Regions from separate parts of the Pantoea sp. CFCC18179 genome, predicted to be linked through region 2. Evidence: predicted binding sites of a transcription regulator. Region 2 holds the regulator's gene; each other region holds the start of a gene.
What was found. The regulator PurR, encoded in region 2, represses purine synthesis genes. The targets are predictions, from matches to a motif close to CANGCAAACGTTTGCNTG.
Positions count from the first base shown of each region.

Region 1: the regulator PurR is predicted to act here: its motif matches at 3,332-3,349, upstream of serA (phosphoglycerate dehydrogenase).
Region 3: the regulator PurR is predicted to act here: its motif matches at 2,522-2,539, upstream of ACPUC7_RS02215 (NCS2 family permease).

Region 1 is NZ_JBNBPM010000002.1:472,108-477,382, reverse strand. It holds gene ACPUC7_RS06760 (YecA/YgfB family protein) at 6-587, opposite strand; gene zapA (cell division protein ZapA) at 758-1,087, shown strand; RNA gene ssrS (6S RNA) at 1,127-1,310, shown strand; gene ACPUC7_RS06745 (5-formyltetrahydrofolate cyclo-ligase) at 1,391-1,981, shown strand; gene serA (phosphoglycerate dehydrogenase) at 2,014-3,252, opposite strand; gene rpiA (ribose-5-phosphate isomerase RpiA) at 3,532-4,191, opposite strand; gene ACPUC7_RS06730 (LysR family transcriptional regulator ArgP) at 4,373-5,275, shown strand, end outside.
Region 2 is NZ_JBNBPM010000006.1:95,192-100,466, reverse strand. It holds gene rnt (ribonuclease T) at 1-3, shown strand, start outside; gene ACPUC7_RS13410 (Grx4 family monothiol glutaredoxin) at 39-374, opposite strand; gene ACPUC7_RS13405 (C40 family peptidase) at 740-1,531, shown strand; gene cydH (cytochrome bd-I oxidase subunit CydH) at 1,588-1,677, opposite strand; gene purR (HTH-type transcriptional repressor PurR) at 1,952-2,977, shown strand; gene punR (DNA-binding transcriptional activator PunR) at 2,974-3,885, opposite strand; gene punC (purine nucleoside transporter PunC) at 3,997-5,199, shown strand.
Region 3 is NZ_JBNBPM010000001.1:452,989-458,263, forward strand. It holds gene ACPUC7_RS02205 (AMP nucleosidase) at 1-214, shown strand, start outside; gene ACPUC7_RS02210 (hypothetical protein) at 261-710, opposite strand; gene ACPUC7_RS02215 (NCS2 family permease) at 971-2,269, opposite strand; gene ACPUC7_RS02220 (response regulator) at 2,780-3,526, shown strand; gene ACPUC7_RS02225 (carbohydrate kinase family protein) at 3,463-4,515, opposite strand; gene ACPUC7_RS02230 (ketose 1,6-bisphosphate aldolase) at 4,517-5,275, opposite strand, start outside.

The sequences.
Region 1 (5,275 bases), on a different contig from region 2:
CGCGCTTAGTGTAACGTGGGTTTTTGCACTTCAGGTGCTGTTGGCTGATGCTGACGCGTGAAGGTATCGTGGCAAAGCAAAGCCGCGACGCGCACGTACTCAATCACCTCTTCCAGCGATTGCTCTAGCTCTTCCTGATCTTCATCTTCGTCATAACCGAGTTGGGCGATAGTGCGCAAATCGTCAATCGCTTCACCGGTTTCACCGGTGACCTTTTCCAGTTTCGGTTGCGTAACGCCCAAACCCAGCAGGAAATGATTGACCCAACCGGCCAGCGCATCAGCGCGGTCGAATACCGTGATGTCATCATCTTCCGGCAGCATCAGCTGGAACATAAAGCCTTCGTCTTCCAGGGTGTTAGCCAGGCTTTCGTGCAGCGCTTGCAACGGTTGCGACAGACTTTGCGAAAACGCCATGCCTTCGTTGGTGAGGTCGTGCACCATGGTTTTCCAGCTGGTGTCCTGATTGCCGCCACAGAGAATTCCGGAAAGAAGTCCGTGCATTTCGGCTGGCGTCATGCCCACGCCCTGCTGTGAAAGGGCCGCGGCTAGCGCGTTGTAACTCGGCGTTGCGTTCTGTAAAGACATAAGCTTTGGTCGTCGTTGGCAGAATAAGTTCGTGTTATGCTACCACCAGGTGCCTCTGGGTTTCCAGAAAAGGGGTTGTAAGTTATAACTCGGGTATATATAGTTTCGCACCTCCCAACCCATTGACCGGTAAGGGAGATGCGATCGAAGTAATCAGTTAGGATGGTGGCATGTCTGCACAACCAGTAGATATTCAAATTTTTGGTCGTTCTTTGAGAGTGAATTGCCCGCCTGAACAGCAAGATGCGCTGAACCTGGCCGCAGAAGACCTCAATCAACGGTTGCAAGATTTAAAAGTTCGCACTAGAGTCACCAATACAGAGCAACTGGTGTTCATCGCCGCGTTAAACATCTGCCACGAGCTGGCACAAGAGAAAGGTAAGACGCGCGACTATGCAGCAAACATGGAACAACGTATCCGCATGCTGCAGCAGACCATTGAACAAGCGTTAGTTGAGCAAGGTCGCATAACTGATCGCCAGGGCCCTAATTTTGAATAACACTTCATGGTCCTCATGCTAGAGTGACGGTGAAGTAAATTTTCTCTGAGATGTTTGCAAGCGGGCCAGTCCCCTGAGCCGATATTTCATACCAACAGAATGTGACGCTCCACAATTTGTGCGCATGCTCGGTCCGTCCGAGAAGCCTAATAGTTGTGACGGCATGTTCACCTTGAACCAAGGGTTCAAGGGTTACAGCCTGCGGCGGCATCTCGGAGATCTCCATTTAGTTCTAATCTGTAATCCCCCGGTTTGCATGAAATGCTATAGTGGCTGGCAACAGCCCACTCTGCCGGGGATATCATGTCAGCACCCTCTCTTCTCGACCGTCAAGACATCCGTCAGCATGTGCGCCATTTGCGCCGCAATCTCACGTCTGAACAACAGGAACTGGCCGCCGATCAGTTGGCTGAACACGCCATCAATATCGCGACCATCGCCAACGCGCAGCACATCGCGTTGTTCTTATCGGTTGATGGTGAGATCAATACGCGCCCGCTGATAGCCAAACTGTGGCAGCAAAAAAAGCAGGTTTATTTACCCGTTCTCCATCCCTTTTCGCCAGGCAACTTACTGTTTACCCGCTACACGCCAGAAACCTCACTCACGACGAATAAACTGCGCATTCCTGAGCCACCATTAGACATTACGCAAATGGTCACGCTGGATCAGTTAGATGTGATGCTGGTGCCGCTGGTCGCGTTTGATCAGCATGGTCAGCGTTTAGGCATGGGCGGAGGATTTTATGATCGCACGCTGCAAAACTGGCAGCAGCATGGCTTTATACCGATGGGGATTGCGCATGATTGCCAGCGCGTCGCTGAACTGCCGGTCGCCGCTTGGGATGTGCCACTGCCCGCGATTCTGACGCCAGCCAAACTGTGGCAATGGTAGAAAACAAAGGGCGCCAATGGCGCCCTGAGTGATCAGTACAGCAGACGGGCGCGAATGGTGCCCGGAATCGCTTTCATTGCTTGTAGCGCTTTATCCGCTACATCCTCTTCCGCATCGATATCAATAACCACATAACCCATCACCGGCGTTGTTTGCAGGTACTGAGCGGCGATGTTGATGCCTTGCTCAGCAAAGATCTGGTTAATCGCTGTCAGCACGCCTGGGCGGTTTTCATGAATGTGCAGTAAACGGCTCGCGCTGGCGGCATGCATCGGCAGTGATACTTCCGGGAAGTTAACCGCAGACAAGGTAGAACCGTTATCAGAGTACTTCGCCAGTTTACCTGCCACTTCAATGCCGATGTTCTCCTGCGCTTCCTGCGTTGAACCACCGATGTGTGGTGTCAGGATCACGTTGTCGAACTCGCACAGCGGGGAATTAAATGGATCGCTGTTGGTGGCCGGCTCAACCGGGAAGACGTCGATAGCCGCGCCAGACAGATGCTTATTCGCCAACGCATCGCACAGCGCCGGGATATCAATCACTGTGCCACGTGCGGCGTTGATCAGCAGTGAACCTGGCTTCATCAGCGCCAACTGCTCTGCGCCGATCATATTCTGCGTTGAAGCGGTTTCTGGCACGTGCAGGCTGACCACGTCGCTCATGTTGAGCAGATCCGACAGATGACGCACTTGAGTAGCGTTACCCAACGGCAGTTTGCTTTCGATATCGTAGAAAAACACGTGCATACCGAGGCTTTCCGCCAGCACGCCCAATTGCATACCGATGTGACCATAACCTATGATGCCGAGCTTTTTGCCGCGCGCTTCGAACGAGCCATTTGCCACTTTGTTCCAGATGCCACGGTGTGCTTTGGCGTTGGCTTCAGGAATGCCGCGCAGCATCAGCAGCATTTCGCCAATCACTAACTCAGCAACGGAGCGGGTGTTCGAGAACGGTGCGTTAAATACCGGTACGCCGCGTTTCGCTGCCGCGCCGAGATCAACTTGGTTGGTACCGATACAGAAGCAACCCACCGCCACCAGTTTTTCAGCAGCAGCAAAGATCTCTTCAGTGAGTTGGGTACGGGAACGGATACCAATGAAGTGCGCATCGCGGATGGAGGATTTCAGCGACTCCGCATCCAGCGCCCCTTTGTGAAACTCGATGTTGGTGTAGCCTGCTGCACGCAGGTTTTCCAGCGCACTCTGGTGAACGCCTTCCACCAGCAGGAACTTAATCTTGTCTTTTTCCAGTGATACCTTTGCCATTTCCCGACCCTATTCAGAATTCAATGAGGACTACCATAAGGTAGCCTTCTGTCAAAATATCAAAAATTTCGAGCGCAGCAATACAAACGATTGCCTGGATGGCAGCACGCGCCCACGTTGCGGCAGCACAATGCCGTACAAAATCGTGACATCTTAAGTGGACAGAGTACGAACTCGCTGTTGATGAATCTTTTGTGACATAAGTCACCAAATTTCACCTGCGCGAGAAAAGATGTTTTGCAGATGGAAATAACCGGCGCCATATCTGCGCCGGACAGATCATTTTACGATGGTTTTCACGCCGTCAGCGGTGCCAATCAGCGCCACATCTGCGCCACGAGCGGCAAACAGACCAACCGTCACCACACCTGGCAGCGCGTTAATGGTTTTTTCCAGCTCAGAGGGATTCACAATGCTGAGATTATGCACGTCGAGAATAATGTTGCCGTTATCGGTAATGACGTTCTGGCGATACTCCGGCAAGCCACCCAGCTTCACCAATTCGCGTGCGACAAACGAGCGCGCCATCGGAATCACTTCAACCGGTAGCGGGAATTTGCCCAGCACATCGACTTCTTTCGATACATCGGCAATGCAGACGAATTTCTTTGCCACCGCAGCCACGATTTTCTCACGCGTCAGCGCTGCGCCACCGCCTTTGATCATTTGCATCTGCGGATTGATTTCATCTGCGCCATCCACGTAAACCGACAGCTCATCAATCTCGTTAAGGTCGAAAACATGAATGCCTAAAGACTTCAGTTTTTCGGTAGACGCTTCCGAACTGGAAACCGCGCCTTCAATCTGATCTTTCATGGTGCCGAGCGCATCAATGAAATGCGCGGCGGTTGAACCAGTGCCAACGCCAACAATGGTGCCGGGCTCAACGTATTTCAGCGCTGCCCAACCTACCGCTTTTTTCAGTTCATCCTGGGTCATGGTATGTTTAAAACCTGTGCGACATCGAAGTGCGCGTAGTATAAAACAAGGCGTCGCAAAAAAGCGCGGCTGTTAAACAGCTGATTGAAGTCTTTGGAAGCCAGCCCGCAAAAATGTGCCCCAGCACAATTTGACAGTTTTATGGCATAGTAATGTCCATCCTGAACGAGAGAGAAAAACAATGAAACGCCCGGATTATCGAACGCTTCAGGCGCTGGATGCGGTGATTCGCGAGCGCGGCTTTGAGCGCGCAGCGCAAAAACTGTGTATTACGCAATCTGCGGTTTCTCAGCGTATCAAACAGCTGGAAAATTTATTCGGTCAGCCGCTGCTGGTGCGTACTGTGCCGCCGCGTCCGACGGAACAGGGACAGAAGCTGCTGGCGTTGTTGCATCAGGTTGAGCTGCTGGAAGAGGAGTGGCTGGGTGATGATAACGGCGGCACCACGCCGCTGCTGCTGTCGTTGGCGGTTAACGCCGACAGTCTGGCAACCTGGCTGCTGCCAGCCTTAAAGGATGTGCTGGCCGATTCACCAGTGCGCCTGAATTTGCAGGTTGAAGATGAAACGCGCACGCAGGAACGTCTGCGTCGCGGTGAAGTGGTGGGTGCGGTGAGTATCCAGCCGCAGCCGTTGCCAAGCTGTTTGGTCGATCAATTGGGCGCGCTAGATTATCTGTTCTGCGCTTCGCCTGATTTCGCCGCACGTTACTTCCCGAATGGCGTGACACGTTCTGCATTGCTAAAAGCGCCGGCGGTGGCGTTTGACCATCTGGATGATATGCATCAGGCGTTTTTGCAGCAGAACTTTGACCTGTCGCCCGGCAGCGTGCCGTGCCACATCGTTAACTCATCAGAAGCGTTTGTGCAGTTGGCGCGGCAAGGTTCGGTGTGCTGTATGATTCCGCATTTGCAGATTGAGCGTGAACTGGCGCAAGGTGAACTGGTTGATTTAACGCCCGGACTCTATCAGCGTCGCATGCTGTACTGGCACCGTTTCGCACCAGAAAGTCGTTTGATGCGCAGTGTGACAGATGCATTGATTGCGCACGGACATCGTGTGCTGCGTCAGGATGTTTTACCTGCC
Region 2 (5,275 bases):
TAGATAAAGAAAAGGCCGACATTTGTCGGCCTTCTGCATTATTCCGCTTCTTTATACTTCTCAGCGGTTTCTTTCAGTAACGGCTGAAGTTCGCCGCGCTGGAACATCTCAACGATGATGTCGCAGCCGCCGACCAGTTCACCATCTACCCACAGTTGCGGGAAAGTCGGCCAGTTGGCGTATTTTGGCATTTCAGCGCGGATGTCCGGGTTCTGCAAAATGTCTACGTAGGCGAAGCGCTCGCCACAGGCTGAAAGCGCCTGCACCGCTTGCGCTGAGAAGCCGCAGCTTGGCAGTTTTGGCGAGCCTTTCATGTATAACAGAATCGGGTTTTCTGCGATCTGGCGCTGAATTTTTTCAACAGTACTCATTATTGCCTTCCTTAATCCTTCACTTCGTGTTTGTTTATTGTAGCGATTTAGCCCGCGTACTGAAAACGGGATTTTGCATTTGCATCATGCTAATCGCCATGTTTGTTAAATCAACATCTGACAAATAACATTTTCGTATCATTAATAAGCATTAATAAATTAATAATTAGCAATAGTTTCGCTGGGTTAAGCAGCTGAAATAGCTCATTTTTGCTACAGAATCAATCTGGTAACATATTAATAGAAAAAGGCCTTACCTTTTGGAAAAAAAGTGGATTAGAATTGCCTCGGCGCTGGTCGTTTGATCAGATTTCTCTCACTTTGCCGCAGTCTGTTTCCAATCAGCCTGCTTAACCTGTAACCGGATTATGCGTCTACTAATTACGCTTTTCATACTGGCTTTTGCCCAACTGTTTTTTAATGTGGCCGCGGCTTCTCCGCATGCGCCCGTTAATGCCAGTTCGCCAAAAGCGGAGAAAAAGAGCGCACGTGAAGACGAGCGCCGCAAGCGACGCCCGGTGAAAACCACCACCAAAAAATCGCGCCTGACGTCAGTCCAAAAATTCAAACTCAAAAAACAGACCAAGACCGAAACTGCGCTGCACCATACCACCAGCAAAAAATCCCAGCTTAAACTCACCGGTAAAAAATACGGGCACCAACGCCTGGCGAAAAAATCCTCCGAGATTGAAGTCGATGACGAAGCGCTAGCGCTGACCGGCATCAAAATGAGCAAAGCGCACCGCCAGCGCTATCAAAAAGCGCGTGAAACGGCGATGACCAAATTAATGGGTCAGCTCGGCAAGCCTTATCAATGGGGGGGCACGTCGCCACATACCGGTTTCGATTGCAGCGGCCTGGTGTGGTACGCTTATAAAGATCTGGTGAAATTCAAATTCCCGCGCACCGCCAATGAAATGTATCACTTGCGCGATGCGGCACCGATTAAGCGTGAAATGCTGGAGAAAGGCGATCTGGTGTTCTTCCGCATCAATAACCGCGGAACTGCCGATCATGTTGGCGTTTACCTGGGTAATGGCAAATTTATTCAGTCACCGCGTACCGGCAAAGATATTCAGATTAGCGCATTGGGCGAAGATTACTGGCAGAAACACTACGTGGGTGCGCGCCGCATGATGACACCTAAAACCATTCGCTAGCGGTTGCGCAACACAGATAAAAAAGCCGGATGCTGTTATCAGCTCCGGCTTTTTTATTAATGCATAATAGCGGTAAAACTGAATGCGATAATCATTAACAGCGCGCCAACAGTGGTCATTAGCGCTAATTTCAAATCAGTACTCATCACAGCTCCTTAGTCACACATTCTTTAGGGTTATGACGATTTTGGCATAGCAACCGGCAAAAATCTCGTGTTATCGGCCCGGGCTTGCTAGAATCGCCGCCTTTCGTTGCGCAACCGATTAAGCACGTGCTGGAATATGTGCGCAATGACGTGATTTTGCCTGCTGAAAAACCCCATTTAGCCCGCTGTTTTGGGCCGTAAAAGCATTAGCAGACGCAAACGTTTAACAATATACTTATCAGTAAGTTGCGATAAGCCCAGGAGTACCTTTTTCATGGCAACAATTAAAGATGTCGCGAAACGCGCCGGTGTCTCAACCACCACGGTTTCGCATGTCATCAACAAAACGCGTTTCGTTGCGGAAGAGACGCGTAACGCCGTATGGGAAGCGATCAAAGAATTACACTACTCGCCGAGTGCTGTGGCGCGTAGCCTAAAGGTTAATCACACCAAAACATTGGGTTTGCTGGCGACGTCCAGTGAAGCGCCCTACTTCGCCGAAATTATTGAAGCGGTAGAGCATCACTGCTTTGAGCGCGGATATACGCTGATTCTCGGCAATGCGCACAACGATTTGCAGAAGCAGCGAGCTTATCTGTCGATGATGGCGCAGAAGCGCGTCGATGGCTTGCTGGTGATGTGTTCCGAATATCCAGACGATTTGCTGCAAATGCTGGAAGAGAACCGCAACATCCCGATGGTGGTGATGGATTGGGGCGCTTCGCGTGGTGATTTTACCGATACCGTGCAGGACAACGCTTTCCAGGGCGGCTACCTTGCTGGTCGCTATCTGATCGAGCGCGGACATCGTGACATTGGCGCGATTCCCGGTCAGATGGAACGTAATACCGGCGGCGGTCGTCATGCCGGTTTCCTGCAAGCGATGAGCGAAGCGGGCATTACGGTGCGTCCGGAATGGATCGTTCAGGGCGACTTTGAGCCGGAATCGGGCTATCAGGCGATGCAGCAAATCCTTAATCAGAAACAGCGTCCAACTGCGGTATTCTGCGGCGGCGACATCATGGCGATGGGCGCGATTTGTGCTGCTGATGAGATGGGATTACGCGTGCCACAAGATATTTCAGTGATTGGCTACGATAACGTGCGCAACGCGCGTTACTTCACGCCAGCGCTGACCACGGTGCATCAGCCAAAAGCCGAATTAGGTGAAAAAGCGCTGGAAATGCTGTTGGATCGCATCACCAGCAAGCGTGAAGATCCGCAAACCATTGAGGTTCAACCGACGCTGATTGAGCGCCGTTCGGTGGCGTACGGCCCGTTCCGCGACTATCGCCGTTAAATCGAGGTTTCGCTGAGCCATTCGTGGTTCAGCGTTTCGGCATCGCCAAGATAAGCCAATAACCAATCCAGCGCTGGCGACGCACGCTGTTCTGACCAACTGACGCAGCAGGGGCTATCGGGAAACGTCTGCGGCAATGTCAGTTCCACTAGCGCGTGGCGATTCAGCAACGGACGCGCTAAATGTCCCGGCACCATGCCAACGCACAATCCCGCCTGCAAACAATCCAAGCCGGTTTCCCATTCCGGCACAACCAAACGTCGCTGGTTGTCCAGTGTCCACGTCATGCGGCGCGGCAATGCGCGCGAGGTATCTTCCAGCACCAGCGAAGGCCAGGCGCGCAGCGTTTCATCATTTAATTCAGCTGCATTGACCAACGGATGCTCAGGACTGACGACGCAGCGCCAGTTAAGTGCGCCCATATCCTGGAAAGCGAAGCGCCCACCGACTGGAATCGCCTGGGTTGCGCCAATCGCCACCTCCACCCGCCCATCCGCCAATGCATCCCACACGCCGTTGAACACTTCGTAGCTGATGATCAACTCCATATCGGGGAAATGGCGATAGAAATCTTTCACCAGTTGGCGCGTACGTTGGGGTTTCACGATGCAATCCACGGCAATGCTGAGTTCACCACGCCAGCCGTTTGCCAGTTGCTGACATTGCCTGCGCGTTGCGAGCATTTTTTTGATAACAGAACGACCTTCACGGACAAAATGTTCACCGGCGGGCGTCATCACCACTTCACGATGATGTCTTTCAAACAGCGGTACCGCCAGCCAACTCTCCAACTGGCGTACGGTGTAGCTGACGGCAGAAGGCACGCGATGCAATTCTTGCGCCGCCGCACTAAAGCTTCCAGTGCGCGCCACCGCATCCACCACTTCCAACGCATATTCAGACCACATATTCTTGCCTTCAAAAAATTTAACAGCACCTCGCAAATATTAGCGTTTCACAAAATAGGTTGCACCCTTTTACACTCCCCGCCGTTCAACCTGCCTAATTAGAGAAGCATCATGTTGTCGTCCAGAGCTTTTATGCCTTACCTCGCCGTGCTCAGCATGCTCGGATTTCTTGCCACCGATATGTATTTGCCGGCTTTTGGCGATATGCAGCGTGATTTTGCCAGCGCGCCCGGCACCATTAGCGCGAGCCTAAGCTTGTTTCTTGGCGGCTTTGCTTGTGCTCAAGTTTTTTGGGGACCACTGTCGGATCGTTATGGACGCAAACCTATTTTGCTGGCTGGCTTAGCCATTTTTGCCCTTGGCTGCCTGGGCATGCTGTGGGTGACCGATGTCTACATGATGCTTGCGTTGCGGTTTGTGCAAGCAATTGGTGTGTGTGCTGCGGCGGTGAGTTGGCAAGCGCTGGTGGTTGATCGCTATCCAAAAGCGCAGGCGAATAAAGTTTTTGCCACCATTATGCCGCTGGTGGCGCTTTCACCCGCGTTAGCGCCATTGCTAGGTGCGTGGCTGATTGGCCATTTCCACTGGCGCAGCATTTTTATCACCCTGACGTTAATTGCTATCGTGTTGCTGATTGGCACGCTGCGCTTACCCGCCGTAAAGCGAGCCAGTGCTGACAGAGGCAAACAGCCAAGTTGGTTAAGCTTGCTGAACACCCGCGTTTATAGCGGCAACGTGTTAATCTATTCCGCATGTTCAGCCAGCTTTTTTGCCTGGTTAACCGGTTCGCCGTTTATCCTCGCCGCCGCAGGCTTAACGCCGGCAGATATTGGTCTGAGTTATATTCCGCAGACCATTGCGTTTCTGATTGGTGGATTTGGCTGCCGCGCGCTGCTTAATCGTTATCAGGGCGCGCAATTATTGCCTTGGTTGCTGCTGCTGTACAGCTTGAGCATTCTAAGTCTGTTTGTGGTGGCGTTAATGCCGTCAACTTCGCTGTTTGTACTGCTAATGCCGTTCTGCGGCATGGCGCTGGCGAATGGTGCAATCTACCCCATCGTGGTTGCCAGCGCGCTTGCGCCTTTCCCACACGCTACCGGCAAAGCCGCCGGTTTGCAGAATCTGTTCCAGTTAGGCTTGTGTTTCGCCGCCAGTTTGTTGGTTTCAACCGGACTGGAACGCGCGCTCTACAACACCACTTTAGTGATGGTCGCCACCGTGGTATTGGCATGGGCTGGCTTTGTTTGCCAACGCGGCTTAAGCGCACAAAGTGATAATGCCCTCACTTCCCGTCCCTGCGAAGATAATCAGTAAGGCAACGATTATCGTTAGCAACCTAACGATAACCCGTTGAATATTGACCCACGTGAGCATATACTCGGTGGGTCAG
Region 3 (5,275 bases), on a different contig from region 2:
TCGCTTCCGCGTACCGTACGGCACCTTGCTGTGCGTATCTGATAAGCCGCTGCATGGCGAAATCAAACTGCCGGGCCAGGCCAATCGTTTCTACGAAGGCGCTATTTCTGAGCACTTGCAGATTGGCATCTGCGCCGTAGAACTGCTGCGTGCCGAAGGCGACAAGCTGCATTCGAGGAAACTCAGAACCTTCAACGAGCCGCCGTTTAGGTAGAAGTGCAATAACGCCAGTCGCTAATAAGACTGGCGTTGTTCAATAATTAGATTTTTAAAACACTATCTTTTACAAACCATATTAAAATTGCCGCAACGGCGGGAACCATAATGCTCCAGGTTAAACGCTCATTTAACCTATCGAACTTTTGATCTATTTTTTCGAATTGCTTATCAACTTTCTCAAACTTCAAATCCACCTGCTCAAATTTTTTATCAATCCGGTTTTCAAGCTTCCCAAGCTCACCCAAGAGCTCCGCACGCATGTCGTCTTGTCCTGCTCTCAGTTCATTTTTAACGGATTCAAGATCCGCTTTGGTCGCAAAATGCTCTGACCGAGCAGTGAGAACAGCAACATCCATCTGAATTTGTTGCGTGTTTTTTTCCAGCTGTTCTACCCGTTTGGTCAATTGCTCCATGTGATAATCTCCTTGCTTACTGACGCCAAAAATTAGCGGTGGAAACACGCGTGTTGCGCTGCTCATGGGATAATCCATCTCCGAATCCTCTTCCCTGGTTTGATGTAACTTTCCACCTTGAAGCTAGTGGAACAGATTTGCGTCGCATTAACATTCCACGATCCCGCCATTCGCAGTGAAAATTTTGCGAGCAGGCGTGAGCAATGCGCTGAGCCTAAGCCAGTACAGAATGCAGGAGAAGTGAGCTTCGTTGGGGATTGCGAGGTATCGCGCAGAAAATCAGCTGAAGAATGTAACAACAGACACGGAAGCCCGAGCGGGCTTCCGTAAACGACAACTTAGGCGCTCAGCCAACCCAGTTTGATGACAAACAGAATCGACAGAATGATCAGCGCCGGATTGACCTCTTTAGTACGGCCGCTCAGCAATTTCACCACGGTCCAGGTAATGAAACCAAAGGCGATGCCGTTAGCAATTGAGTAGGTCAGCGGCATGGTCAACGCCGTCACGGTGACTGGCGCAGCGGTGGTGATGTCTTTCCAGTCAATATCCGCCAGGCCAGAGGTCATCAGCACAGCCACAAACAGCAGCGCAGGCGCGGTGGCATAAATCGGTACGCTGCCCGCCAGCGGCGAGAAGAACAGGCTCAGCAGGAACAGAATCGCTACGACAATCGCGGTCAAACCGGTACGGCCACCGGCGCTGACGCCCGCCGCCGATTCCACATAGCTGGTGGTGGTCGAAGTACCCAGCAGCGAACCAAACAACGCCGCAGCACTGTCAGCGATTAGCGCACGGCCCATTTTTGGCACGTTGCCCTTTTCGTCCGCCAGACCCGCACGTTTGGTCACACCCAGCAAGGTGCCGGTGTTATCGAACACATCAACAAACAGGAAGGCGAAGATCACGCTGACCAAGCCCACATTGAAGGCACCTGCGATATCCAATTGCATAAAGGTCGGTGCGATAGAAGGCGGTGCCGAGAACACGCCACCAAACGGTGTCAAACCAATGCCCATAGAGATAAAGGTCACGATCAGGATGCCGATCAGTACCGCACCTGTTACGCGGCGTGCTTCCAGCACCACGATGATGAAGAAGCCCAGCAGCGCCAGCAGCGGGCCAGGTTTGGTCAGATCGCCCAAGCCCACCAATGTTGCCGGGTTATCCACCACAATGCCCGCGCCTTCAAGCGCGATGATCGCCAGGAACAGGCCGATACCGGCACCGATACCGGCACGCAGCGGCAGCGGAATGCTGTTGATAATCCACTCACGGATTTTGAAAAGCGACATCGCAAAGAAGATCACCGCTGACAAGAACACCGCGCCAAGCGCGACTTGCCAGGTGTAACCCATGTGCAGCACCACGGTGTAGGTAAAGAAGGCGTTGAGGCCCATGCCCGGTGCGAGTGCAATTGGATAGTTAGCGATCAGGCCCATCAGTACACAGCCAATCGCCGCCGCCAGACAGGTGGCAACGAATACCGCACCTTTATCCATGCCGGTTGCGCCGAGGATGCTCGGGTTAACAAACAGAATGTAGGCCATGGCCAGGAAAGTGGTGATACCCGCGATAATTTCAGTGCGGACCGTTGTGTTGTGCGCTTTTAGTTTGAAGAGTTTTTCTAACATCATCATCTCTCATGAGCGGAGTCGGCACGAATGCACGCGCTCCTTGCCAATGTGGTTTACATGCTTATTGTTGTATTGGACGTAAGGCTGCAAACCTTCCCCTGTCCTCATTCCCGTCATACTTCGAGTTGCAGGCGCGTTGGCTACGCGTAATCACCCCAGTCACTTACTTAAGTAAGCTCCCGGGGATGGTTACGCTTGCCGCCTTCCTGCAACTTGAATTATTTAGGGTATAGCAATAGCTATGCCACACCGTACGCAATCGTTTACGTTTCCAATTGCGGCTACGGTTAGGATAATTCCGAACCAAAATGAGGCGCGATTATGGTGCATCGCACCAGATCTGCGCAATCGTTTTCCTACACAAGACCTGTCTCATTGAAAATATTGCGGCACTGCACGCTTTCACACTCTGCCTGGCGATGGCGGTCACGTTTCTGTTGCTTGCATTAGCAGGGAAAAATCGCCGGATTACACTGCTTTTAACCCTTTCGTAACAAAAGAGGCTAGCCGATGAAGCCCGCGATTTTGGTGGTCGATGATGATCGTGCCGTATGCGAATTGCTGCACGATGTATTGCATGAACATGTGTTCACAGTTTACAGCTGCCATCAGGGTAAAGATGCGCTAGCGTTGTTAGCGCTGCACCCGGAAATTTCGCTGGTGATGCTGGATATGATGCTGCCGGACACAAACGGCTTGCTGGTATTGCAACAGATGCAGCGTCAACGCCCGGACCTGCTGGTGATTATGCTCACTGGCATGGGATCGGAAGCGGATATGGTGGTGGGGTTGGAAATGGGCGCAGATGATTACATCGCCAAGCCATTTAATCCACGCGTGGTGGTGGCGCGCGCCCGTGCGGCGCTGCGACGTTGTGGACGCTTAGCGCAGCCAGAGCTGTTCAATGATGAAGGTTGGCAATTTAACGGTTGGCGGCTGGACGATGCGCGCTGCGAATTGTTCAATCCACAACGTGAAAGCGTGCCACTCACCCAAGGCGAATACACGCTGTTGCGCGCTTTAGTTGCTCATGCGCGCAAGGTGTTAACCCGAGATCAACTGCTGGAGCTAACACACAGCGAAAGCCTTGACGTGTTTGATCGCACCATTGATGTGCTGATTATGCGGCTGCGGCGCAAAATCGAAGCCAATCCGCATCAACCGAGCCTGATCCGCACCATTCGCGGACTTGGCTATGTTTTCTCTGCCGATGTGATGCGCCCGGCTTCATCGCCGCGCGAGACACAAATCGCCTGATCCATCCAGCGCTGCATCTCGGCCAATGGCCGCGTGCCGTCCAGCGCGTTTGCTGCATGCAGATTAAAACAGGCGCAGGTGTGCGCCAGCTTAAGTGTTTCAGTTAGCGACCAACCTTGATGGCTGGCATACAACACGCCAGCGCAAAACGCATCCCCGGCACCGACGCTGCCAACAATCTCTTCCGGCGTTAAACACCACGCCGGTTGCCAGCGCCCTTCAGCGCCGCTTTCTTCTCCCCATGCGCCCTCCGGTGCGTGAATCACCACACGCTGACGCACACCTTGTTGCATCAACCAAGTAGCCGCCTCAGCGAACGCGCTGGCTCCGGCTAATCCGTGCGGCGTGCGCAAAGTGACTCCCGTTAGCGATTGCGCCTCAAGTTCATTGATCACCAGATAATCGAGCCAGCGCAGCGCGGGCATCACCAACGGACGGTATTCTCCCGTGCGCGACACCAAATCCAGCGAGGTTTGATAGCCGCGCTGCTGCATCTGCGCCAACAGACGTGCGCTGCGGGTGCCGAATTCGTCATCCGGCTGATCGAGGCTATCAAGCAGCAATAGATAGCCAAGATGGAAGATACGATGCGAAGTGGTCACAGCGGCGAAGTGCGCTAAGTCGAGCTGCCCATTCGCGCCACGCGCATGGAAAAAGGTGCGCTGGCCGTCTGGCGTGGTCATCACCTGAGTCATAGCGGTATTGATGCTGCGGGTGCGCTGGACAAACTGGCGATCAATATGATGATCATCAAGCAATTGCAGGATGTAATCGCCGTCGCTGTCTTCGCCAATCATACCGACGCCCGCCAGCGGCAGATTCACCTGCATACGCGCCAGCGTGAAAAGCACGTTGAGCGCCGCGCCGCCGCTGCATTTTTCGCTGTGCTCGATCTCCGCCAGCCAACCTTGCTCTGGCCAGTGGCTGATGCGCTGCACATGATCCACCAGCATGCTACCTGCGCCGAGAATACCGCTGCGTGCTGCCATGTCAGGCCCTCCTGGCGCTGCCGAACACCTGCATCTGCTGCGCCACCACATTGCTGATGGCACGTTCCACCGCCATTAACAATTCGGCAAATGAATCGTAGCGCGCATCACGCTGGCTGATTTGCGTTTCAATCGCCCCCAGCGCCGCCTGTGACATGCCGGTGTAGAAGTTGATTTTGTTGATGCCGAGGGTAATGGCGCGGCGGAAATCCGCATCGCTAATCCCGGAACCGCCATGCAGCACCAGCGGAATCCCGGCGCTGGCGCGTATCGCCGCCAGCCGTTCGAAATCGAGTTTAGGTTCGCCTTTGTATTTGCCGTGCGCATTGCCAATCGCCACCGCCAAACAATCGATACCGGTGGATTGTACAAAATCAGCGGCCTGCGCCGGATCGGTGAATTTATCGCTGTCGGCCTCACCAAACAGCGCCCCACCTTCATCGCCGCCCACCGCACCGAGTTCCGCTTCCACCGATACATCCAGCGCGTGACACATTTTCACCACTTCACGCGTCTGGCGCACATTTTCGTCGTAGCTGAGCGTTGAGCCGTCAAACATCACCGAGGTGAAGCCGAGACGAATCGCCTGCATCACCGCCTCAAAATGCAAGCCATGATCGAGATGCAGCACCACCGGAATATCGTGCAGCGCCGCTTCGGTGCGCACCGCCGCCGCCAGATGTTCGAGATTGACGTACTTAAAGTGCACTTCGGCGATGCTGATGATAAATGGCGAACGCTGTTGTTCAGCCGCCTGAAA